2 regions of the Alteromonas sp. ABH4_452 genome follow, and region 2 is predicted to be linked to the other one. Evidence: riboswitches for the same ligand, from Rfam matches in the RefSeq annotation. Region 2 holds a riboswitch; the other holds the start of a gene.

Region 1 (12,167 bases), 1.0 Mb from region 2:
GACTCTCTACAGCGTCAAATCGACAGCATCGAACAAACTAAGCAGGGCATCGTTCCTCTTATGTTCCGTATGATTGACAGCTTAGAGCAGTTCATCAAGCTAGACCGTCCAATTCGTTTGGAAGAGCGTCTGCAGCGCGTTGAGCGTCTTCGTGACCTAATGGCTAACTCTAACGTTACTGTTTCTGAGCAGTTCCGTCAGGTACTAGAAGCTTACCTAGTAGAAGTTGAGTACGGCACTAAGATCAATTCTTACCAAGGTACTATCGATGATGCGGGTACTGAAGTAACTGTTGACTTCTTTAACCTAGGTCGTACAGCTTTACTAGCTCTTTCTCTTGACCAAACGCACGCATGGGTTTGGAACAATGAAAGCCGCACTTGGGAGAAGCTAGGTGATGAGTACCTTTCTTCAACTATTGACGCAGTAAAAATGGCTAACGGCACCATTCCTGCGGCTCTTGTTAAACTACCAATTAGCGCAGCGGAGTAATTGTTAATGAAACCAGTATTCAAATCTCTTTTAGCCGCTGCGACAGTTGCAGTTGCGGCAACCGGAGCGCAAGCTCAGGAAGCAAAGAGCCTGAAAGATCTTTTAGACCAGGTTCAACAGAACCGTGTTTCTGAAGCTCGTCTAGACAAAAAGCGTGAAGCTGAGTTCCAATCAGCACGTGCTGATAAGCAAGCGCTTCTACGCAAAGCTCAAGCAAACCTTAAAGCTGAGCAAGACCGTGGCGATCGTCTACAGAAGCAATTCTCAGACAACGAAGTAGCACTAAACGAAAAAGCCGCTGAGCTTGACCAAGCTACTGGTACACTTGGCGAAATGTTTGGTGTGGTACGTCAAGCATCTTCTGAAGCTTACGGTCGTATCTCTACATCAATCGTTAGTGCACAGTTCCCTGGCCGCAGCCAGTTCCTAGCGGAAATGTCAGAAGACTCTAAAGGTCTTCCTAACATTAAAGAACTAGAAGACCTATGGTTCGCACTTCAAAAAGAAATGACTGAAGGTGGTGAAGTTGTTAAGTTTACTACTGAAGTAGTTAACCTAGACGGCGGTTCTTCACAGCAAGAAGTTGTTCGTATCGGTACTTTCAACCTTGTTGGTGAAGATGGTTACTTAGCATACGACGCCGAGTCTGAAGTTGTTCAGCCTCTAGGTCGTCAACCAGACGGTCACTTCGTAGCGTCTGCTGAAGATCTAATCGACGCGACTTCAGGTTTCACACCTTTCTACGCTGACCCTTCTCAAGGCGGTATCCTTGGTCTATTGAAGCAAAAAGCGACAATGTCTGAGCGTTATCACGCGGGTGGTCCAGTAGGTTACACAATTACGCTAATGCTAGCTGTTGGTCTACTAATTGGTCTTTATAAGATGATCACGCTTACCATCACTGGTGGTAAAATGCGTTCACAGCTTAAAAACGTGAACAGCCCATCTGAAGGTAACCCTCTAGGTCGTATTCTTAAAGTTTACCAAGAGAACAAAACTGCTGATGCAGAAAACCTTGAACTTAAACTTGATGAAGCGATTCTTCGCGAGCTTCCTAAAATTGAAAGCGGCATCAACGTAATCAAGATTTTCGCAGCGATTGCTCCTCTACTAGGTCTACTAGGTACAGTACTAGGTATGATCGAGACGTTCCAAACTATCACACTATTCGGTACTGGTGACCCACGTATGATGGCAGGAAGTATCTCAATGGCTCTTGTAACTACTGCTCAAGGTATTATCGCGGCTCTGCCTCTAATCCTTACTCACAGCATCGTAGCTTCTCGTAGCAAGTCAATCATCCACATTCTTGATGAGCAAACTGCGGGTATCGTAGCTGCTCACTCAGAGTCGGAGAAAGCGTAATATGAATTACCTGATTGGATTATTCGAATCGGTCAGGGACTTTATCGCTACCGGCGGTGACGTACTTTACTTCGTTGCTGCCGCGCTCTTTCTCATGTGGGTTTTAATGATTGAGCGTTACTGGTATTTAACCTCGGTCTTCCCAAAGGTGAAGAAAAACATCATCGCGAATTGGGATGCCCGAGCAGATACCACATCATGGTATGCGCATAGAATCCGTGACGCGTGGATTTCTCAAGCGTCAGACGATCTAAACGCTAGAATGCTGATTATCAGAACCATTATTGCAATGTGTCCACTAATCGGTCTACTTGGAACAGTAACCGGTATGATCAGTGTTTTCGAGACAATGGCAACACAGGGCACCAGCAACGCACGTCTAATGGCGGCTGGTATCTCTATGGCGACTATCCCGACAATGGCGGGAATGGTAGCCGCGCTATCTGGACTGTTCATCAGTTCGCGTCTTGAAGCGAAAGTGAAGCTGGCAAGAGAAGGGCTAGTTGATAGCCTGCCACATCATTAGAGAGAGAGATTATGGCTCGAAAAGTCAGAACCGAGGAAGAAGATGCACAGATCGACATGACGCCCATGTTGGATATCGTGTTTATCATGCTGATCTTCTTTATCGTTACCACTGTTTTCGTTAAAGAAGCAGGGATCGAAGTCAACAAGCCAGATGCGAGCCAGGCGATTCTTCACAAAAATGCAAACATTTTCATCGCCGTAACTGAAGACGGAAATGTATGGCTAGATAAGCGTGAAGTAGCGCCGGACAGCGTAAGAGCGAATATTGAAAGACTGCTTACCGAGCAGCCAACTGACTACGTAATCATTCAAGCTGACGTTAAAGCAAAGCATGGTTTAGTAGTTGAGATTATGGATCAGGTTAAAGCCGCTGGCGTTAACCGAGTCTCGGTAGCGGCAAGGGGATAAGATGTTACGTATAATTGTATCTATACTTTTAGGTGCTGGTGTTGCATTTGCCCTTTTCGTTCTAATGGCTAAGTTGATTGAAAACTCATCTAGACCAGCAGACGAAGTTCCGCCTGCACCGGTTATCGATATTGTAATGCAGGAACCAGACGACCAGACGCAAACGCGTACTCGTGTTCCACCACCACCACCGCCTCCGCCTCCACAGCCTCCTAAAATGGAGCAAGTAGAGCCGGAAACAGCGGAACCTGATGCAGATGGCTTTAGCTTAGCTATTCCAGCTATCGACACAGGTGGTGTTGGTGTAAACATCGGTGGTGTTGGTGCAATGCAACGTGACGGTGAAGCTACACCTATCGTTCGTATCGACCCGAAATATCCACCTGATGCAGCCCGTGATGGCCGTGAAGGTTGGGTAAGACTGTCTTTCACGATCAACGAAGTTGGTGGTGTTGAAGATATCGAAGTTATCGAAGCTGAACCTAAGCGCGTATTCGACCGTGAAGCACGTCGTGCTCTACGTAAGTGGAAATACAAGCCTAAGATCGTTGATGGCAAGCCAGTTAGACAGACAGGCATGTTCGTACAGCTAGACTTTAAACTGGAGCAATGATCATGATGAAACGTACATTCAAAATGTCAGCCGTTGCTTTAGTGCTAGGCGCAGGTGCGGTGCTTTCAGCACCCGCTGCTCTAGCGCAGTCGGCACCTGTTGTTTGCCCTGGATATGAAAAGGGCAAAACAACGCTAGTAGGTGAGCGTACCGGTAAGAAAGTTCAAAAAGCTTTTGAATTCTATAATGAAGACCAGCTTACCGAAGCGTTAAATGTACTTTATGAAATCGACCCTTCAGACGATTTTGATAAAGCTTACGTTAAACGTTTCATCGGTAACTTATTGGCTTCACAAGAAGGTCAGGGCGTTAAGGCGTTAAACTATTTGGTCGACTCTGTTGAGCCAAAAGTACTTAACGACACAGAGCACTCTCAAACACTTAAATTGATAGGTGATTTGAGCATGCAGGAAGAGAAGTACACTGATGCCATCAAATGGTATAACAAGTGGATGGAATTTACCTGTAAGGAAGATGCTGATGTGTACACTCGTCTAGCGCAAGCTTACTTTGAGTCTAAGCAGTTAGCTAAAATGATTGAGCCAGCAGACAAGGCAATTGCTTTGTATGAAGAGCCAAACAAGAACCCTTATGTTCTTAAGCTAACTTCTTACTACGAGCGTAAGATGTACCCTGAAACGGTTTCTGTAGCGGAAGATCTTGTTAGTACTTTCCCTCAGGAAAAGACTTGGTGGTCGCGTCTTGGCTTTTTCTATATCTTGGTTGAAGACTACAAAAAGGGTCTTTCAACGCTAGAACTTGCATACATGCAGGGTTATCTAGAAAAAGATTCAGAAATCAAAACGCTTGCTCAGCTTTATCAAAGTAACGGTATGCCTTATAAGGCTGCTAAGCTTCTTGAAAAGCACATGAAAGAAGGCTTGTTGAAGAACGATGCTGATATGATTGCAAACATTGCTAATGCATATCACCAGGCTAAAAACTTTAAAACAGCGGCAAACTTGTATGCACAAGCTGCGGCTAAGAGTTCAGACCCTGAGCATTATCGTAAACAAGGTACGCTTTTACTTGTAGCAGAAGACTATAAAGGCGCTATCAAAGCACTAGAGAATGCTCTAGAGCGTGGCGCTGAAAACCCTGAGAAGATTCACTTCACACTTATGGAAGCGAATTTCTACGCGGGCAACTTTAGATCTGCATACAAGCATGTACAAGAAGCTAAGAAAGATCGCTCGCTACGCCGTAACGCGGCAGCGTGGGAACCTTACATCAAGGAAAAAGCTAAAAACCGCGGTATTAATATCTAATATTCGGATTTAGCCAAAAGCCTCCCTCGGGAGGCTTTTTTTTTGCCTAGTAATTTGTAGTGTTTAAAAGATAAGTAAGACGAGAGTTAAGGTAAAAGGCTATAGGATAGTAAAAAACACGCCTGTAAAAACTAATAGTTAGGCTTAGTGTTTTTACTGTAACTGGTCAAAAGCAGGGCGCAACTCAGTTCTTATTAATGAGGTAGCTTCTTTCAACCCATTTACGTTAATGCCATTATTTATTAAAACACCCTCGATTCGCTTTATATCTATGAACGAATTGCTGAATAGGGTTGTTAGGTAGCTTTTTGCATTTACCACCTCTATCAGTAGGTCTAACTTTTCCTGCGTATCCCCAGTTATTCTAGGCATATTGCGGCTATCTCGGGCATTACTTTGCGCTTTAAACTGAGCGTCAGATTGCGCTTCTTTCGACAACTTATGCAAAATTGGCCAAACATCTTCTAACGTTCTTGTACCCTGAATAAAATGACTCAGCTTTGCTATATAGATTTCGATCACGGTTTTGGAAAGTTCATGCACATTGGTGGCGTCAAAGCTTGCTTTTAATGACATAAGGTTAGCTACAAGTTCAGTTGTTTTAGGGGAAAGGGGCAGCACAGCTAACGCGCTCGTCTCACCACTGGCCTTGTTAGGTTTTCGGCCATAATCAACTATGTCAAAACCATTTTGAGTCCAAAAGTTATCTAGCTTCAATGTTGTCCCGTAGGACGTGCAAGTTGCATCTATGGACTGTTCACGGGCTGCGTTAACGACTTTATTAACTACATAACTACCCAAGCCTCTCCCCTGAAGTTTCGGATGTACAGCAATACGGTTAATTCTCCAATAATTATACGTGGCAGCTTTAGGAGTACTAGAAAGCAGGGTAAGCCTTTGCGCGGCTAAATGGCCTTTAGGACGGCGCTGTCCCGCAGCAATACCAGTTGATACATGGGTTAATCTAATCCCACCTTCAATATTTATAATTGCGGCTGCTAACACAAGAGTGCCCAACTTCAGTGTGGCAACCATTACGTCAGGACTATCCAGTAAACGCATAAAATCGTCTGGCGTGGTTTGGTAGTGCGCCAGTGCAAGCAGAGTCATGACTTGCTGAAGCGTGCTTTCGTTTAAGTTTTCAAAAGAACTTATACAGAATTTGCATCTCTCTATTAATTCAAGGCTGTCTTCTGACTCAATACCTGTGATGTTATCGTCGGCATAGCTGCCCTCAAATAAACATGCGCTGTCAAAGAATGCTTCAACAGGGTCGTTCTCAAACCATCGCAGGGGGGTCGACAGGGTTAAATGAATGCTGTCGTTAGGCAAGTTAGGAACGAGTTTATGAATAAACCCGTTTCCTGAACCCTCATAGCCTTGCAGCGTGGTGCTCAAAATCCACTGAGGGTTTGTTGCTATGATACGGTTTATGGCTGGAAGGGGCATTGAGGCGGCCTCATCGACTACAACAAGGTCATACGCTGTATGGTTTTTGTTGTATAGCAGTTCGCTGTCAGGCGGTACCCATTTTACAGAGCCTAAGGACCTTCTTCCGTTTTCGACCGCTCGGTGTTCTTGATTCACAGAGTCGGTATGATGAAACTGACTGCCTGTTTTCTTGCTGTCATCAAAGTGGTGAAGATGAGACATTACGTTAGCAACGTTTTCACGCTGCTCGCTGGTAAGTAACACGTTTTTACCCTTCCTCACTAGGCTGTCAATAAATATACCTAACAAAGAAGATTTACCTCTCCCCCTCGGAGCAGTGATCAAGGCGTTCAACTTATTTAACGAGTAAGACTGGTACAAACGGCCGTATGCGCTTTCTTGTTCTTTGGAACGAAATAGCGAACCTCTATAGGCATTATCTAAGGAAAGCTTCTCTACTCGATAGGTTGCTAAATCCGGTAGTCTAGCTGTGGATTCAGTAAGTATTGCTATTCCAGTTTCGGCATGCAGGCAGTCAATAAAGCGTGCCAGGTATCGGCTATGGGCGAGTGTAAAGCCTTCTGAAAGAAAAGAAACTGAAGCATTGCTGCTCCACTGTTCCAACTCAGGACAGATAAGTATTAAACACCCGTGGTGTTTTACTATGCCTACCACTGCCATTGCATCACCAGGCTTAAAAGAGTCCCTACAATCCAATGTCGCAATATCGTACTCGCTGCCAAGCACTTTTTTCCGTCTCTTTCCTTTTAGCTCTGCACTAGTAAAGGTCGCTACGCTCAAAGTGGAAGTGTCATCAGCTAAAGTTTGAATAATGGATAGTGCGGCTTCACAGAACGTATCATGACCAGAAATTACCAGCATTCTTCGGTGAAGTGGGTAAGTTACGTCTGATAAGAGTGAGCTGTTTTCGCAGCCATTGTCGCAGCTTTTTTTACTATAGGGGGCAAGAAGCCATTCGCGTAATTGATTTAGCGCCATGAATCAGTTTTTTCGGTATAATCTAACGCTATAGTAGCGATTTATTGTGAGGAATTCGAATGCGCTTTCTTTCTCGGCGTTTAGTTATGCCAAATGATCTTAATTACGCCAATTCTTTGTTCGGTGGCCGCGCGTTAGAATGGATAGACGAAGAGGCTGCCATTTGGGCAATCTGTCAGTTAGAGACCAATTGTTTAGTGACTAAGCATATTGGCGAAATTAGTTTTGAATCACCAGCGATGCAAGGTGATATTGTAGAGTTTGGTCTGGAAACCAAAGCCGTAGGCCGGTCATCTATTACCGTAAGTTGTCTAGTGCGCAACAAGGCCACTAAGAAAACTATCTGCTTTGCAGATGACATTGTATTCGTAAAGGTTGACCCAGATACTCGCCAACCGACGGCACACGGCAAAACGTTAGAAGGCTTAAAAGCACAGACAGACGATGAAGTACGTCGACTCAATATGAATATTAACGCTGAATAGCCTTGGGCTTTGAAAGCCTTATATCATATAAAAATTATGATCTTAGCTTAATGTCTTATCTGCTTGACGGCGTGTATCTAACTGGTAGACTCCGTCGCATACGTTGAGGTTGCAATTTGCGCAGCCCAACACTATACCAAGGGGTGTCCGTTTACGGTCTGAGATCCACACACGTGGGAACCCTTACACCTGATCCGGATAATACCGGCGTAGGGATGGTTCACAGCATAGCCTTATCACCTGCCGTTAGACCCGGATCTTTTTTCTTAAATAAGAACAAGAGATCCCATGTATAAAACACTTTTCACACTATCATTGCTAGCAAGTTCTGTTGCTGCCTTTGCGCAAGAATCTGCAGCAAACAACTCGTCAAAAAACACGCTTTCTGATATTGAACGAGTCGTCGTATCTGGTGACTTTCGACAAACTACACTTGACCAGCTAAGTGCTAGCGCGACGATTTTAGATCAAGAGCGTCTTCGCAGCAGGCAGCCAAGTCACATCGACAGTGTGTTAAACAGTATTCCAAACGTTAATTTTGCAGCGGGTGCTTCTCGTGGTCGCTTTGTGCAAATTCGAGGTATTGGTGAGCGTAGCCAGTTCGCTGAACCAATCAACCCTTCCGTAAGCTTTATTGTCGATGAGTTTGATTTTTCAGGCCTAGCTGCAGCAGGTATCATTTTTGATACCAAGCAACTAGAAGTCTATCGCGGACCTCAGGCTACGCTTTACGGCACAGGCGCACTCGCTGGTGCGGTTAAGCTTTCTAGTAATAATGTAGGTAGCGACGCACCAGACTACGTAGAAGCCCGTATTGGTAACAAAGAAAGTTATCGTATTGAAGGGGCAACGGGCGACGATATCAATTCCGATTGGGGATATCGTGTAGCGCTAGTGCATAACCGTAGCGATGGCTTTGTAGAAAACACCTTTCTAGATAGAAGCGACACTAACAATATCGATGAGACCGCATTGCGCTTTGCCGTTGAAGGCAGCGTAGACGAACGAACCACGCTTGCACTTACCTACCGCTGGTATGATATTGACAACGGCTACGATGCATTTTCGCTCGATAACGATAACAAAACACTGTCTGACGAGCCAGGTTTTGACGAACACCAAACGCATGCAGTAAGCGCACGCTCAACTACTAGTACAGCCGCGGGCGACTTCATCCTTATTGCCACTCATGCGTCTCATAACATCGCGTATGGATACGATGAAGATTGGACATTCGATGGCTTCCACCCGTGGGGTTATACGTCTTTTGATGCGTACTACCGAGATGTCGAAACCCAAACCGGTGAGGTGCGTTTTGTGTCGTCTGACAGTGCTGCGCTTTTCGACGGTATGACAGACTGGACGTTAGGCGTATTTTATAAAAACACAGAAGAAAAGTTACTGCGTCAGTACACATACCTTGATAGTGACTTTGCCAGTGAGTATACACCAACAACTACCGCTATCTATGCTCAGACTGAAAGCCGTTTGAACGAGAATTTAGTGCTTGTAGCTGGGGTCAGAGTAGAAAACTATGACTTTGATTATGCCGATAACAACCAACTTACACGCGCGTTTGACACCACCATGGTTGGCGGAAAGGTAGCGCTTCAGTATACGCAAGGCGACCACTTCTACTACGGCAGCATTTCACGGGGTTTTAAAGGCGCAGGCTTTAATCCCGACAGCCGAGTAAACGATAATCAACGTTTCTTTGATGAAGAATATAACTGGAACTATGAAGTGGGTGTAAAAGGCCCGCTGCTTACGCCTGCTCTTGTTGCTCGCGCTGCAATTTTCTACATGGATAGAACAGATACGCAGGTAAGTGATTTTGACGTTATCACTCGCAATGACGGCACGGCAGGTTTTGTAGACATTATCGATAATGCTGATTTGGGTACAAACAAAGGGGCCGAGCTAGAACTGAGTTGGTTTGCTAGCGATGCATGGCAGTTAGATGCAAGCGTTGGTTACCTAAGCGCTACATTTGAAGGGTATACACTAGCAGACGGTACTAAAGTATCTGAGCAAAGACAGGCTCAGTCACCAAAGTGGACCGCAAACATTTACAGTGAGTACACACTTACAGACACCATGCTATGGCGCTTAGATATAGACTATAAAAGCGAATACCGTTTTTCTGACGGCCATGATGTAACCGCGCCAAGCACAACATTGGTTAATTCTGAAATTGTAGTGTTACACGGTGATTGGCAGACCTCACTGTGGGTTCAAAATGCTTTTGATCGCGAATACTACACCCGTGGATTTGGTGGTTTCAGCAATGACCCTCGCGATGAGTATGCGTTTAATGAACCATATTACCAAATAGGTAACGGCCGCCAGTTTGGTATCACTGTTAAATACGCGTTTTAAAAAAGGAAAAAGACATGCAAGTTATGGTTGAACTGTCGTTGTACCCTTTGGTAAACGAATATATACCACCTATTCAAGACTTCATTGATAGGTTAAATAGCTATAGCGATATCACGGTGACAACATGTTCTACTAGTACCCAGGTTGCGGGGGATTACGCTGTGGTTATGAAAGTGCTTGGTGAAGAAATGCAAAGGACCCATGAAGAAGTAGGGCAGGCTATTTTCGTTGCTAAGTTTTTAAACTTCGATGCTATGCAAGCAAGAAAGTCATCTTAATGACTAACTTCTTTTCTGAGTTCACTTCTCAAATTGCCGCTACTTCACTGTTAGAGTGGGTAGCGGTTGTCCTCGCCATTGCCTATGTGTTGTTAGCTGCTAAACAGAACAGCTGGTGTTGGCTGTGCGCCTTTGTAAGTACCGCAATTTACACCTGGTTATTTTGGCAGGTGACGTTGCCATTTCAGTCTGCGCTTAATTTCTTTTACATGGTAATGGCGGGATACGGTTATTATCAGTGGTCTAAAGGGGCGGAAGATGGCGAGGTAAAGCCAGTACTTCATTTGCCGCTGTGGGTTCATTTGCTCATTGTGCCGAGTATGTTACTGCTCGCTTGGGCTCTGTCTGAAGTGGCAAGCTCACAGTTCAATAGTGAGTACCTACTATTAGATGCGAGTATCAATTTATTGAGTGTGGTTACCACATTTATGGTGGCCCATAAGATACTGCAAAATTGGGTTTACTGGTTTTTCATAAATTTAGCTTCGGCATATTTATACCTGCAAGTGGGCTATGCATTGTCTGCCTGCCTGTTCCTAGGTTACGTAGGCTTTGCGGTATTTGGATACTATCAATGGCTTATTCAATATAAGAAACAAGGTGAACAGGTTGGATATCCTAGCCACGCTGCAAAAGGCACTTAATCTTAGCGACAGTGCAAATGTTTCGGTACATCCTGCTGGCGCGGTAAACCGTGTTTATCGTGTTCAAGACCCAGCTAATAACCTGTTAAGTTTGGCTGAAGGTAACCCTCAAATTAACGTTCGTCAAAAGTGTGAAGATGTGCCCATAGATTTAGCCGTTAAGTGGTTGGGTGATGATGATTTCAGTGGTGTGGAACGTAAACATCAGTTTGCTCTACAGCAACGGCTATATGAAGAGGGAATAGCGCCGCAACCAATTTGGTTAAGCGATGATGAAACAATCTGGGTAGAACAGTGGGAAAGTCATAGTGCAAGCGCTAAGCTTTCTTCAACTAGACGTCCTTCACACATGTTAGCTGAAACCTTAGTGCGCATTCATTCGTTGTCTATTACCGCAAGGCCATTAAACCTAGTTGCGAGATGGCAGCATTATTGTAATGCTGCAAAACTTAATAAGAGCAGTGATCTTTACTTGAGGGCGCGAGCATTTCAAAACAACGTAATCAAAAGTGAGCAAGTCGATGAAGACTGCGTGTTGTGCCACAACGACTTGTTGATTAATCACCTATTGATTGGTACCAACAACTCGATAAAAGTCATTGATTGGGAGTATGCCGCAATGGGAAATCGTTACTTCGACTTAGCAAGCTGTTGCCTTATCAATAAACTTAACAAGAATGAAAGCGAAGAATTAGTTGCTCACTATGCAAATGTCATGAATATTGACGAAGGCGATGCATTGAACAAGTTCAAGCTACATTCTGACATTGTCCATATAACAAACGACCTGTGGTTTGCCGCGCTCAATGCGAATAAAAGTAACTAGACACAAAGCGTGAAGCGCTTTAGGCTTGCCTTTGCGTAAGGCTAGTTCAATGGTCAGCTTAAACAGGCATATTTGACGTTATTCGATTGAAAAAACAGCGTATTGCGTGTTAATTAAGCATGCAGTACATGGTAGTGATAAAAAGGCTTTACCTTTTTAATGTCATCCGTATAATGCACAGCGCGCTAGGGGTGTAGTTCGAATTGGTAGAACAGCGGTCTCCAAAACCGATGGTTGGGGGTTCGAGTCCCTCCACCCCTGCCACTTTTTCTTCTTGTGAACGATTCAGTTCAAATAAACAAACTTCTTTGTAAACTACTTATCTCGTTTTTTCTACAAGCCTATTTTTCATAGTTTTTATTCATAGTGCTTACTATTAGTGTTTTGCCACGTGAGTTTAAATACTCAATAGCCTAAGCGTTAGCTAATGCTTTAAGTCGTAATGCTTGTA
Region 2 (12,167 bases):
ACCTAATGCGCGCTCTACGTCACTCGCGGTTTTACTGTTAATTGACATAGCTAGATGAGATAAGTCTTGCTGCATTAGCGCCTGTGCTACCTTCATACCGCTGGCTCCAAAAAGGCAGTTAGTGGGCTAGAGGCCTGTGCAAAATTGCTTGTAGTCCCTAGTCCTGCTTCAAACGCTTTTCGCCCTGTTTCTACAGCGCTTGCAAAGGCCTCTGCCATGGCAACAGGGTTTTGGGCAGTGGCAATAGCCGTATTCACCAACACCGCGTCTACGCCCATTTCCATAGCCGCCATGGCTTCACTGGGCTTGCCAATACCTGCATCTACAATGACCGGAATAGAGGCTTGTTCAACAATAATTTGTAAGAAAGGCTTAGTTTGTAAGCCTTGGTTGCTACCAATGGGGGCGCCTAACGGCATAACAGCAGCGCAGCCTACTTCTTCTAGGCGTTTACACAAAACGGGATCTGCCCCGCAGTAAGGCAGTACGTTAAACCCTTTTTTTACCAAAGCTTCGGCGGCCTGAAGAGTTTCGATTGGGTCGGGCAGCAGGTAGCGCTGGTCGGGGTGAATTTCCAACTTTATCCATGGGCTACCTAGCGCTTCATAAGAAAGCTCTGCGGCAAATATCGCTTCTTGGGCATTTTTAGCCCCCGATGTGTTAGGCAGCAGGGTAACTCCTAACTCTCGAAGGGCCGTTAGCGTTTCGTCCTGCTTGCTATTAGTCGACATGCGCTTCATTGCCAGGGTAACAATGTTACTCTGTGCAGCGGCCACCGCGTCTTTCATAGTGGCGGCGTTGCTGAACTTTCCTGTACCGGTTAAAAGACGTGATGAAAAGGTGTGGTTTGCAAGCGTTAGCATACTAGCCTCCTGCAACTAGGGTGAAGATATCAACGGTGTCGTTGTCTTTAAGGTAAGTGATCGACCATTCTTTTTTACTCACTATGGCGGCATTTCTAGCAATGGCGGTACCGTCGTCATTCAGTTGTTTCAGGGCGATTAACTCGCTAAGTGAGATGGGCGAGATCACGTTCATAGGTTGATTGTTTACGTTCACTTTAATTTGCGTCATTGCACACCTCGCAAGTAGAAGAGGGGGGTAACGCAAAGCTTTGAAGCGAACCAAGGCCTGCATTCCCAGTTAGGTAGTGGCCCCACTTGATGTCAGAATCGAATCCTTTTGCTAAAAACAACAAAGCCTGGGTTGCCTGATGACAAGCAGCCATACCAACAACAGGGCCAAGTACGCCTTTACTTACGCAGTCTTCACGTACGGAAACCTTGTCCACAAGGCACTCGTAACAACCACAGGAAGTAGAGTTTTGTGGCAAGTTCAGTGCTTGCCAGGTAAGGCCGCTGGCGGCTGCGATAAAAAGCGGAATAGAGGCGCAGTAGGTCGCAGCATTAATCTGGCGTCTTACCCTAATATTGTCGGTGCAATCCAGCACACAGGTGGCTGATGAAATTAAAGTTGGTAAGTTATTACTATCAACAAACTTGCTTTTAAACTGTATGTTTAAGTGAGAATTAACTTTTCGAAGCTCGTTATATAGAGATTTGGCTTTAAGTTCGCCTAGGTGCATTTCGTTGTAGCTAACCTGGCGCTGCAAGTTACTGATATCGACAGTGTCTCCATCTATCAATGTGATATTGCCAACACCAGCGCCAGCTAGATAGCGGGCGGTTAAGCTTCCTAGTCCGCCCAGCCCAATAACAACGGCGTGTGCGTTTGCTAAATTAAGCTGGCCGTCGTGGTCGATACAGTCGAGTAAGAGCTGCCTGCTGTAACGCTGTATATCTTGGTGCGTAAGTTGGGGGCTTAAGCCATTAGCTTTATTGATTGGGCCATTAGCGCTATTAAGTGAACCATTAGCGGCATGAGGTGGTGATTGACTAAGCAAAACCTGCCTCCTGAGTCAATGCTTGATAGGCTTTAAGCGGATGCTCCGCATGTGTAATAGCACTAACCACGGCAATACCGTCAACGCCGGTTTTAGCCACGTCACTTATACGCGATAAGTTAATACCGCCAATGGCGACGGTGGGTATGCCTTCACACAGCTTCACATATTTTGCCAAGCGCTCTACACCTTGGGGTTTAGAGGGCATGTCTTTGGTATTGGTTGGAAATATATGACCAAGGGCAATGTAAGACGGGTTTAAAGCGCGAACCCGCTGAATCTCAGCGAACCCATGAGTTGAAATGCCCAGCCTTAGCCCGGCGCTTCGAATAGCGTTTAAATCTGCAGTATCAAGATCTTCTTGGCCCAAATGCACACCGTAAGCCCCAAGCTCTATAGCTAGCTCCCAATAGTCGTTAATAAATAACTGACAGTAGGTGTGTTCCACTAACTCAATGGCATCTTTTATCTGTTGGCGAATGTCTTGTTCTGACCCTTCCTTTACCCTCAGTTGAATTATTTTTACGCCCGTTGGCCATAGCCGAGCTATCCACTGAACGCTGTCTACTACGGGGTATATGCCTAGGTTCGTATGAGTGAGTGTAGGGAAACGGGCTACATTACCTAGCACACTTTCTGAGGGGAGGTCGCTGTTCGAAAAATTCTCTAGGCACAAATCTTTGTTGTAAAAAACAGCGCTACCTTGGTGAAAATTTACCTTTGGAAAACTTACGGCGTGGGCGGGGAAACCGTTAGTTCGCGGGAAGTACGTGGGCAAATTAGCCCCATTATTATGCGCCTTAGTGCTGTCCGTATCAGACTCGCAAAGGGTCTTTCGCCTTACTTCACACACATAAGCATTAGCTAGGGTGAGCGCATCTTCAATGCAATAGTCGTTAACAATAAAAGCTGCAATGGCACTTGCTAACATGCAGCCAGTACCCCGAAGTTTACCGTTATTGATTATCGGCTGACTAAAGTTAAGGGTGTGCGAGGCACAAACAAAGGTGTCATATACCTGAGTTTGCCACTCGGCGTGGCCGCCTTTAACGTAAACACTCTTTGCCCCTTTTCCAATAAGCCGGTTTATTGCTGACGCTAGGCTGGTATCGTCGTTTACCGGCAAATTAGACAGCCAAGCGAGCTCGTCGATATTTGGGGTAAGCAAATCAACCGTGTTCAGCAACTCGTCAACAACGCTTTCGCTTAAGTCGCTTAACATACCGCCAGATGAAGAAGCCTGCACAGGGTCCCATATCACAAACGGGCGAGGCTTTATTAACGACTGAATACGTGCGCAAAGTAAAAGTGCTTGCTCATCGTTTGCGATAGCGCCAATTTTAATAGCGCGTGGCGGCGTATCTTCGTAAAGCACTTGCCACTGCTGGTTTAACGCAGATGCACTCATGCTTTCTGTACTAAGCAGATGCTGGTTTGATTGCATAGTAAGTTGTGTGGTGAGCACACAGGCATGAACGCTTAAATCGGCAAGCGTGATGGCGTCGCGGGTTATACCCGCGCCACCGCTTGAATCAACGCCGCCTATACACCATACCACCGGCAGCCTTGCGCTAGGTGGCTCTAGTATGGGTGTGGTTAGGTGGCTGTTTGTCATGGCAACTCTACCTTGCTATCTGCAGTGTGATAAAGCTGAGCGCCCGATTGATTAAACGCATCAGCCATGTCTTTCATGCCTTTTTCTTTCTCGAACTCTTGGGCTTCTGCTTGTTTAGCGACATCACGTACTTCCTGAGAAATTTTCATGCTGCAGAATTTTGGGCCGCACATAGAGCAGAAATGCGCAACTTTGCCAGAAGCCTGCGGCAAGGTTTCATCGTGATAGGCACGGGCAGTGTGAGGGTCAAGTGCTAAGTTAAACTGGTCTTCCCATCTGAATTCAAAGCGCGCTTTCGACATAGCATTGTCACGAATTTGTGCGCCGGGGTGTCCTTTGGCTAAATCGGCAGCATGGGCCGCTATTTTGTAGGTAATAAGCCCTTGCTTAACGTCTTCTTTGTTAGGTAAACCCAAATGCTCTTTAGGCGTTACGTAGCAAAGCATCGCGCAGCCGTACCAACCAATCATGGCAGCGCCAATACCTGAGGTGAAGTGATCGTAGCCAGGTGCAATGTCTGTGGTAAGCGGGCCAAGAGTATAAAACGGCGCTTCGTGACAGTGCTTAAGCTGCTCTTCCATATTCTCTTTAATCATGTGCATTGGTACATGCCCTGGGCCTTCAATCATTACCTGCACATCGTATTCCCATGCAATTTTAGTCAGCTCACCGAGGGTACGTAACTCAGAGAACTGCGCATCGTCGTTGGCATCGGCCACGCTGCCGGGGCGCAAACCGTCACCTAGCGATAGCGCGACATCGTATTTCGCGCAAATTTCGCAAATATCGTGAAAGTGTTCGTACAAAAAGCTTTGCTGGTGGTGGCTTAAGCACCACTTCGCCATGATTGAACCGCCGCGAGATACAATTCCAGTAACCCGCTTTGCGGTAAGGTGCACGTACTCTAGCAATACGCCAGCGTGAATAGTGAAGTAGTCTACCCCTTGCTCGGCCTGCTCAATTAGGGTGTCTTTAAACATCTCCCAGGTTAAGTCTTCGGCTACGCCATTCACTTTTTCCAGCGCTTGGTAAATAGGTACGGTGCCAAGAGGTACCGGGCTATTTCGCAGCAGCCACTCGCGGGTTTCGTGAATATTTCTGCCGGTAGATAAGTCCATGATGGTATCGGCGCCCCAGCGCGTTGACCACACCAGCTTTTCTACCTCTTCCTCAATAGATGAAGTTACTGCCGAATTCCCAATGTTGGCGTTAATTTTCACCAAAAAGTTACGGCCAATAATCATTGGCTCTAATTCGGGATGATTGATGTTACAGGGAATGATGGCACGACCAGCGGCAACTTCCTGGCGAACAAATTCAGGCGTGATGGTATCGGGCAAATTCGCGCCAAAGTGCTCGCCTTTGTGCTGCTGCGTTAGCTCCGCATCTTTAATAGCTTGACGGCCCATGTTTTCACGAATGGCAATGTATTCCATTTCAGGGGTAATAATGCCCTGTCTTGCGTAGTGAAGCTGAGTGACGTTTTTTCCTGCTTTTGCTTTTAGAGGTTTGCGGCTGCGAATAAAGCGGAAATCTTCAGTAAAAATGTCGTTTTCACGTTCTTTTGCAAAGCTTGATGATACGCCTTCTAGCTCGAACGTATCACTGCGTTCTTCAATCCACTTTTGTCGAAGCGGTGCTAAACCTTTGTGTACATCTATGTTTTCTTGCGGGTCGCCATAAGGGCCAGAGGTGTCGTAAACCGGAATTGGCGGGTTTGGCTCTAAAGTGGGGTTTTCTTCGGTGCCACCGACTAAGCTGTCGTGCTGGTGAATAAGGCGCATGGCCACGCGAATATCGTCGCGGCTGCCACACTCGTAGTGGCGCGTTGAATTAGGGTAAGCTTCGCCCGCTAGTTCATTTATGAATTGCTGAGCTTGTTGGCGTTGTTCGCGTCTGTTCGACATAGCATTTTACCTTGTAAACTTAGGTTCTAAAAATGCTTGTCAGGAGTGAAGGAGAATACAGTGTGTAAGTGTAGAAGGGGATAAGCCCGTTACTTTAGCGAGATTGTTGGTGAAGGTACTGGTGATTTCAGCCCTTTACACCGTTGATATTCACTTGGTGATAAACTTTAGCAGTTTACCTTGAGTAGCTAGAAACACCGTAATGGGTGTGCCTGTACATCAACAGCAAAATAATTTCGCTTCACAACGCCAAACCACAGTTTTACATTGCACACATTGTATTTTCTTGTTCCCTTCGCAGGTACTAGCCTGATCAGGTTCTACGGATCCCGCTTTCGCGGTCTCAGCTTACTGGGTTACCAGTGAAGCACTCCGACAAGTTGTTTAAGTCAATTAGGGTTGTGGTTGAAACAACCCGAATTGAGAATTCCTTTTTACTATATCTTCAACTTTAGTTGAAATACAAGTACTACCAGAAAGCTAAACGAATATTCATTTAGCTAGCTAGTTGCTGTCCTTCCTTGTAAAGCTGAAGTGCAGTGGCTGTGTCATGCTTGCGTTCACTAATGGCAGATAGCAGCAATAAGTCCTCTTTGCGCGAATGCATTTTTGTGGCTTTAAGCAAGGCTTTTTCAGCTAACACGTCATCGCCCGAGTTGAATGCCACTTGACCTAGCGTGGAATAAAGCTCAACGTTTTCTTCGTCTTGCTTTATCCAGCTTTCAAGTAAACGTAATGATGGAGATGCATCAGGAATATTAAGATGCGTGAACAGCGGGAATAGGGCGCCATTCGGGCCACGTTTTTGCCATTCAACTAACAAATTTTGAGCGTCGGCATGCATACCTTGGTCAAGAAGCTGTTGAATGTAAGCGGCGCGATAAGCGTCGTCGTGACGTAATTTACGAGGCAGTGTGTCCCAATACGATTTAAGCTCAACGGCACCTTGCTTACTGGCAATTTCTGCAAACTTACCTTTAGCAATACGCTGGCTCCACGCGGTGTAGTCAGCTTTAGGCAAGGCTTTACGCCAGCCCGATAAATTCTCTTGAAGCACCTGCCACTTACCTAGCTTGGCAAGAATTTGCGCTTTTAACTGCACAACCTGCTTGTTGTCACGATCTTGCTCGTCTAGTTCGTTAAGCTTTTCGAGTGCAGCCTCAAACTTTTCTTCAGCTACATCAATGCGTGCATGCATTACCGTTGCAGCTACTTTCGCTTTCGGAAAGTCGGTGGCTTGAACCAGAAAGTAACGAGCTTTGGCTAGGTCGTCGTTGGCAAAGGCAATTTGCGCTGAGGCTAAATAGTTTACGCCTTCAAAATCACCATTGGTGGTTTTGCCTAACGCTTTTTGTGCCGAATCAAAATCACCTGCGGCCATGGCGTGCAAGCCATCGTAAAACGCGCGCTTGCGCTTACGTTCACCTAAGGTGCCGAACCATTTATGTGAGCCTGTAATTAAGCTTAACGCCCACAAAACAAAACGGGATAACACGTACCAGGCTATAACGGCGCCAATGACCAAAATACAAAAGCTGATCACGGTCATCTCAATGGCTGTGCTGCCAAGAGAAATAAGCACATAACCTTTGTCACCAAGTATCATTGGTCCAACAATAAGCGCAACAACGAATGCGGCTAATACCGCAAGGGCAATAGCTAACCATTTCATAGTGCGCTTGCTCCTTGTCCGAACACCTGCTTAACACGGCTATCCAATAAACGCTCTAGCGGTTTCTGTGATGCCAGCTCTGTTGGAATTGGACGCGATACATCGGTAGCCATTAGGTTTTGAAGTGCATCCACAAAGCCGGTTACTTGGCTTTTTTCAGTATCGTATTTTTCTGTAAGCAGCGTTTGTGCATATTGAAGTGATTGGCTGTAAAGGCCAGCATCGCCTTGAAGTGCGGCGGTTTGTGCGTGCATAAGCTGCAGACGAAGCTGCTCTTTTGCCAAGAACTGCGCTTCTAATGAAAGTACTGGCTCAACCGGGCCTTCAATAGTTTTAACGGTAAGAAAATCATTTACCAACGAACGCCACACCTTTGCAAGGTTGTCCTGCCAGTCGTCAGCCGACTCAGACAAGGTGGTGTCTTCTGCGTTAGCATCTTCAGGTTTTTCGAAAGTATCCAATGGCAGCTTATCGATTTGCGCAATCATGCCAGTAAGGGCAAGTGCTACTGAGCTTTGCGACACCGGGTTTAGTTGCTGCAGCGTTTGAATATCTTCAGCTAGGCTAGCGCGAACGGGTAGCACCGACGGGTCGGCCAAAGACTTTAAACGCTTATCTGCATTAACCAACAACAAAATTGCTGTTCGAACATCGTTTTCCAGCCAAAGCTTTCTGCCCGCCATACGAACTAAATAGTCAGCTTCTGCAATTAGCCAGTCGGCAGGGCGGCGACCTTCCATATTATTAAGCTGTTGAAGGGTAGACTCGGCCTGTAAGCTAAGTTTCTCGTTCTCAGACTTAAGTTCATCTACCGTATCTTGTAAGGCTTTATTCGTTCGCGACACGTCTTCTAGCGTCGCTAAAATGTCGCTACGCTCGCGTTCGATATTGTTTAACTTTGCCGTGTTGCTTTGCTGTGCGTTGGTAGAATCTGCGCTAGCAGACTGCTGCTGCATGTAATACCAGTAGCCTGCGCCAGCCATGCCTATTACGGCTAAGAACAAAATGATTACAACGAACCATAGCAGGCCATTGCCTGATGATTTCTTTTTCTTAGTGCCAGATTCAGTCGATTCACTCTGCGTGGCAGAAGACTCAATTACTTCTTTTTCAGCTTCCACTTTTACGAGTTCCTCTTTTTGTGGGCTATTTTCATTATTGTTGGCCATTCAATACTCCCAGTTATCCTTTACCCAGGCGATGAGTGCCTGATCGGTGGCTCGCTGACAAACCGCTACCTCTTTAACGCCTTTGCTGTTAAGGGTTTGGGCGACTCGGTCACTCACTGTTAGCCATTTAAAGGCTAACAAAGCGTTCCCAAATTGTTCTATCAGTTGCAGTGCCATTGCTTCGCTTGTAGCGATAATGCCGCTAACTTCGCCCATTTTCCAACGTTTTGTGTAAACTGGGCGTGTAAGTTGCTCCCTTTTATAAACGCAAAAGCTATTTACTAAAATACCTTTTTCGTCTAATCCTTTTGCTATGGCTTCTCGTCCACCTTCACCTTTAATAATAACGACATGCTTACAGTTTGCCTCATTAAGCTGATGCATTGCCAGTATACCTTCGGATGTATGGACCTTTGGAGTAACAACATTCGCCGAAGAAAACGTTTCAAGGCCAGCCTGCAGTTTGCGCGCAGTGGCATCGCCAACGGCAATAATCAAAGGGAGTGGGGGGGCTGTGTCACGCAGCCCCGAAATAACACTATTCACAGCGTATACGCTGGTAACAATAATTGCGTTTACTGTATTTAGGGCTAAATACTCTGCCGCGGCTTTTTGTTCAGAAGAGATGTTAATAATGTCAGAAGTGGCGATCCCGACCGCATTAATGCCCGCTTGTTCGAAAGCCGAAGCACTCGCTTTTAATTTTGGCAGTGGGCGCGTGAACAGAAGCATTTTATTTAACTCTCATCCTTTTAAGTCTGCTGCGCATTCCTATGTGCGCAGAAATGCGCGCTTCTACTAAATATAACTTAGTTATAAAGTGCTTTAAGAATTTCCCCAGCACCTTGCTCTAAAAGCGCTTCCGCCACTTCAATACCTATGTCTGCGGCTTTTTCGCATGACGCGGTAGCCGATGCAAACAGCAGCTCAGAGCCATCTGGTTTCCCAACCATACCCGTTAAGGTTAGTACGTCGCCGTCTAGGGTAGCAAAACTACCAATAGGTACTTGGCAGCCGCCTTCCAATCTCTCATTCATGGCGCGCTCTGCGGTAACACGGGTGTTGGTATCGTTATGATTTAACGCTTGTAGCAAGTTAATTAGCTCTTCGTCGTCATTACGGCATTCAATTCCTACAGCGCCTTGGCCTACAGCCGGCAGCGAAATGTCGGCAGGTAATGCCATGCGAATACGAGATTCCATTTCAAGGCGAATAAGACCAGCGGAAGCCAAGATAATAGCGTCGTACTCACCAGCGTCGAGCTTGGCTAGGCGGGTGTTGACGTTACCGCGCAGGTCTTTAATGACGAGATCCGGACGATATTTGCGAATTTGGCACTGTCTACGAAGACTAGATGTGCCCACTACTGCGCCATGTGGTAACGCATCTAGGCTATCGTGATTGTTAGAAACAAAAGCGTCAAACGGATTTTCGCGTTCACAAATAGCATGCAAACCAAAACCGTCAGGAAACTCTACTGGAACGTCTTTCATTGAGTGAACCGCGATATCAGCACGGCCTTCCAGCATAGCTATTTCAAGTTCTTTGATGAACAATCCTTTACCACCGATTTTCGCCAATGGCGTGTCTAAAATTTTATCGCCCTGGGTACTCATAGGCACAAGCTCAACGGTCATTGATGGATAATGCTCCATTAATTTTGCCTTCACATACTCTGCTTGCCAAAGCGCTAGCGCGCTTTTTCTAGTAGCAATTCGAACGGTGCGGGTAGTGTTGAGGTGACTCATGGCTATTCCAAACTCTGTAAAAAAAGAAACTTAAACGCTGTAACACAACGCTATACGAGATACTTCGTAGTATACGCATTTTCTAGGTTAATGTTTGAAATTAGGTGCAGTTTTCTATTTGGTTTTTGTGCAAATATACGTCTATGCTGTAGTTGGACAAAGTGTCTGCTTATAAATACGGGGAGTAGAGTTGTTAGATGGACAACACGCCAATTGGACAATTACTAAGAAACGCACAGCAAGACGAAGCTGAAGTAAAAAGACGCAAACTGACGTTGTATTTTATTTCCTATGTTGGTGGCACCATAATCGCATTTATGGCGTGGCTTAATTTTGGTACCAATAACCCATTGTTGGTTAGTGTATTAGCTACATCTGCCACCGTTATTTACCTTAACGTTGCGCTTTCACATATTTTCCCCAAAAGTGACGTATTTTATTACGTCGCGGGGCTCATCGTTGTATTCACTATCAATGCGTTGGTTTATACAGGCGGGCTGAATAACACTGGACTGTACTTCATCTTTCCATTGCTTTTTATTCAGATAATAGTAGTGCGATTTAAGCCCGCTATGCTCTATGTTGCTGTCACCATAGGGCTGTCTATTTACATGCTCTATAACCAAGACGTTATTGTTGCAAAATATCCTGCTGAGCATGTTTCACGATTTTTAATTGCCACATTCTGTTTCATTTGCGTTGCCTTTATTGGCGAAAATTTTTGGCATAAAAGCCGAAAAGAAATGCTGCGTGAAAACTTAGAGCGGATGAAACAGGCGAACACAGACCCGCTAACCAAACTCCCAAATAGACGCTTTCTGGAAGCGGTCTTTTTTGAACGGGCCATGAAAGACCCTGGCGCCTATTTTCCCCTAACCGCAGTGGTTGTTGATATTGACCACTTCAAGAAGATTAACGACACCTATGGGCATGATATTGGTGATGAGGTGCTAATCCACTTCACTAGCATTATCAAAGGTGCTGTTAGAGCATCTGACATTGTTGCGCGTACCGGCGGAGAAGAGTTTTTAGTACTCTTTCCCTTGGCCCCGTTGAGCCAAGGCGTAAAACTTGCGGAAAAAATGAGACAGGTTGTTGAAGAAAGTCCATTTGTGGAAGGGGATATTAATCACGAGATTACCGCCAGCTTTGGCGTGGCAACCGCGCTTACCGACGACAAACTGCACGCTAGCCTAAAACAAGCCGACGACAACCTGTACAAAGCCAAAAATGGGGGCAGAAACCGCGTCGCCGAATAGCGCTATGTTTGAGAGTTTCTGCTTCTTGTCTTAATGCCAAGTATAGCGGAGACGAGTAAATCTAATGGTAATCGCCGAAAAGCTGCTCGACACAGTGTGATAATTGGCTTTATTGTTGCTCGTTATCACACTGGGTAAGGCATCGTAAAAGTTAGTTTAAAACCTTCTGAAGCCAAGCGCTGATATCGTTTAGTTCTTGCATGCAGACATTATGCTGCATTGTATACGTCTGCCAAGTAGCGTTAAAACCGCTCTCATTTATCGTTTTAAATGCCGCGTTGCCCATAAATACCGGTACCACTTCGTCCTGGTCACCGTGGGCCATCATAATAGGCGTTTCACGGTTGGTGTCTGTTGCCTCACTTGCAAGTAGCGATGGCTCACACATGTAGGTTGATAGCGCGATAACGCCAGCAAACTTACGGGCATACCTAGGCGCTAAGTGAAGCGCAATAACACCGCCTTGAGAAAATCCAGCAAGCACTATGCGTTCACTAGGAATGCCGCTTTCAATTTGCGCTTCAATAAGTGCTTCTACATGCGCAGCAGACTCTTTCACGCCTTCTAAATCGGCACGACTTTCAAAATCTAATGATTTGATGTCGTACCATGCTCGCATACGCATTCCACCGTTAATGGTGACGGGGCGCTCAGGTGCATGGGGAAAGAGAAATTTGACCGCCATAGATTCGGGAAGTTTAAGTTCAGGCACGATAGGCGCAAACCCGTGGCCGGAATCGCCTAAACCATGTAGCCAGATAACGCAGGCATCAGGCGTAGTGGATGGGTTTATCTCTACGCACGGCAGAAGTTGCTGAGTCATTCTTTATTTCCTAGTTTTGTTGTTGCTTTATCACCAATGGTTATCCTTTCTCACGGGCAATCTCTGTCTTC

What was found. A riboswitch is a leader RNA that binds a small molecule or an ion and turns the genes downstream of it on or off. The one in region 2 is predicted to bind thiamine pyrophosphate.
Region 1: linked by a shared signal. The riboswitch ahead of ACYX4N_RS15835 (TonB-dependent receptor) and the one ahead of thiC (phosphomethylpyrimidine synthase ThiC) in region 2 are both predicted to bind thiamine pyrophosphate.

What each region holds. Positions count from the first base shown of each region.
Region 1 covers NZ_CM149973.1:3,684,090-3,696,256, reverse strand. The annotation lists gene ACYX4N_RS15875 (DUF3450 domain-containing protein) at 1-492, shown strand, start outside; gene ACYX4N_RS15870 (MotA/TolQ/ExbB proton channel family protein) at 499-1,857, shown strand; gene ACYX4N_RS15865 (MotA/TolQ/ExbB proton channel family protein) at 1,859-2,383, shown strand; gene ACYX4N_RS15860 (ExbD/TolR family protein) at 2,395-2,793, shown strand; gene ACYX4N_RS15855 (energy transducer TonB) at 2,795-3,406, shown strand; gene ACYX4N_RS15850 (tetratricopeptide repeat protein) at 3,409-4,674, shown strand; gene ACYX4N_RS15845 (GNAT family N-acetyltransferase) at 4,828-7,104, opposite strand; gene ACYX4N_RS15840 (acyl-CoA thioesterase) at 7,164-7,589, shown strand; TPP riboswitch at 7,719-7,822, shown strand; gene ACYX4N_RS15835 (TonB-dependent receptor) at 7,878-9,968, shown strand; gene ACYX4N_RS15830 (hypothetical protein) at 9,983-10,246, shown strand; gene pnuC (nicotinamide riboside transporter PnuC) at 10,246-10,890, shown strand; gene ACYX4N_RS15820 (phosphotransferase) at 10,856-11,716, shown strand; tRNA gene ACYX4N_RS15815 (tRNA-Trp) at 11,904-11,980, shown strand.
Region 2 covers NZ_CM149973.1:205,555-217,721, reverse strand. The annotation lists gene thiH (2-iminoacetate synthase ThiH) at 1-96, opposite strand, end outside; gene ACYX4N_RS00915 (thiazole synthase) at 93-863, opposite strand; gene thiS (sulfur carrier protein ThiS) at 865-1,074, opposite strand; gene ACYX4N_RS00905 (HesA/MoeB/ThiF family protein) at 1,061-1,843, opposite strand; gene thiE (thiamine phosphate synthase) at 1,896-3,518, opposite strand; gene thiC (phosphomethylpyrimidine synthase ThiC) at 3,515-5,425, opposite strand; TPP riboswitch at 5,699-5,810, opposite strand; gene ACYX4N_RS00890 (heme biosynthesis HemY N-terminal domain-containing protein) at 5,922-7,097, opposite strand; gene ACYX4N_RS00885 (uroporphyrinogen-III C-methyltransferase) at 7,094-8,266, opposite strand; gene ACYX4N_RS00880 (uroporphyrinogen-III synthase) at 8,267-8,998, opposite strand; gene hemC (hydroxymethylbilane synthase) at 9,076-10,014, opposite strand; gene ACYX4N_RS00870 (GGDEF domain-containing protein) at 10,212-11,273, shown strand; gene ACYX4N_RS00865 (alpha/beta hydrolase) at 11,425-12,096, opposite strand.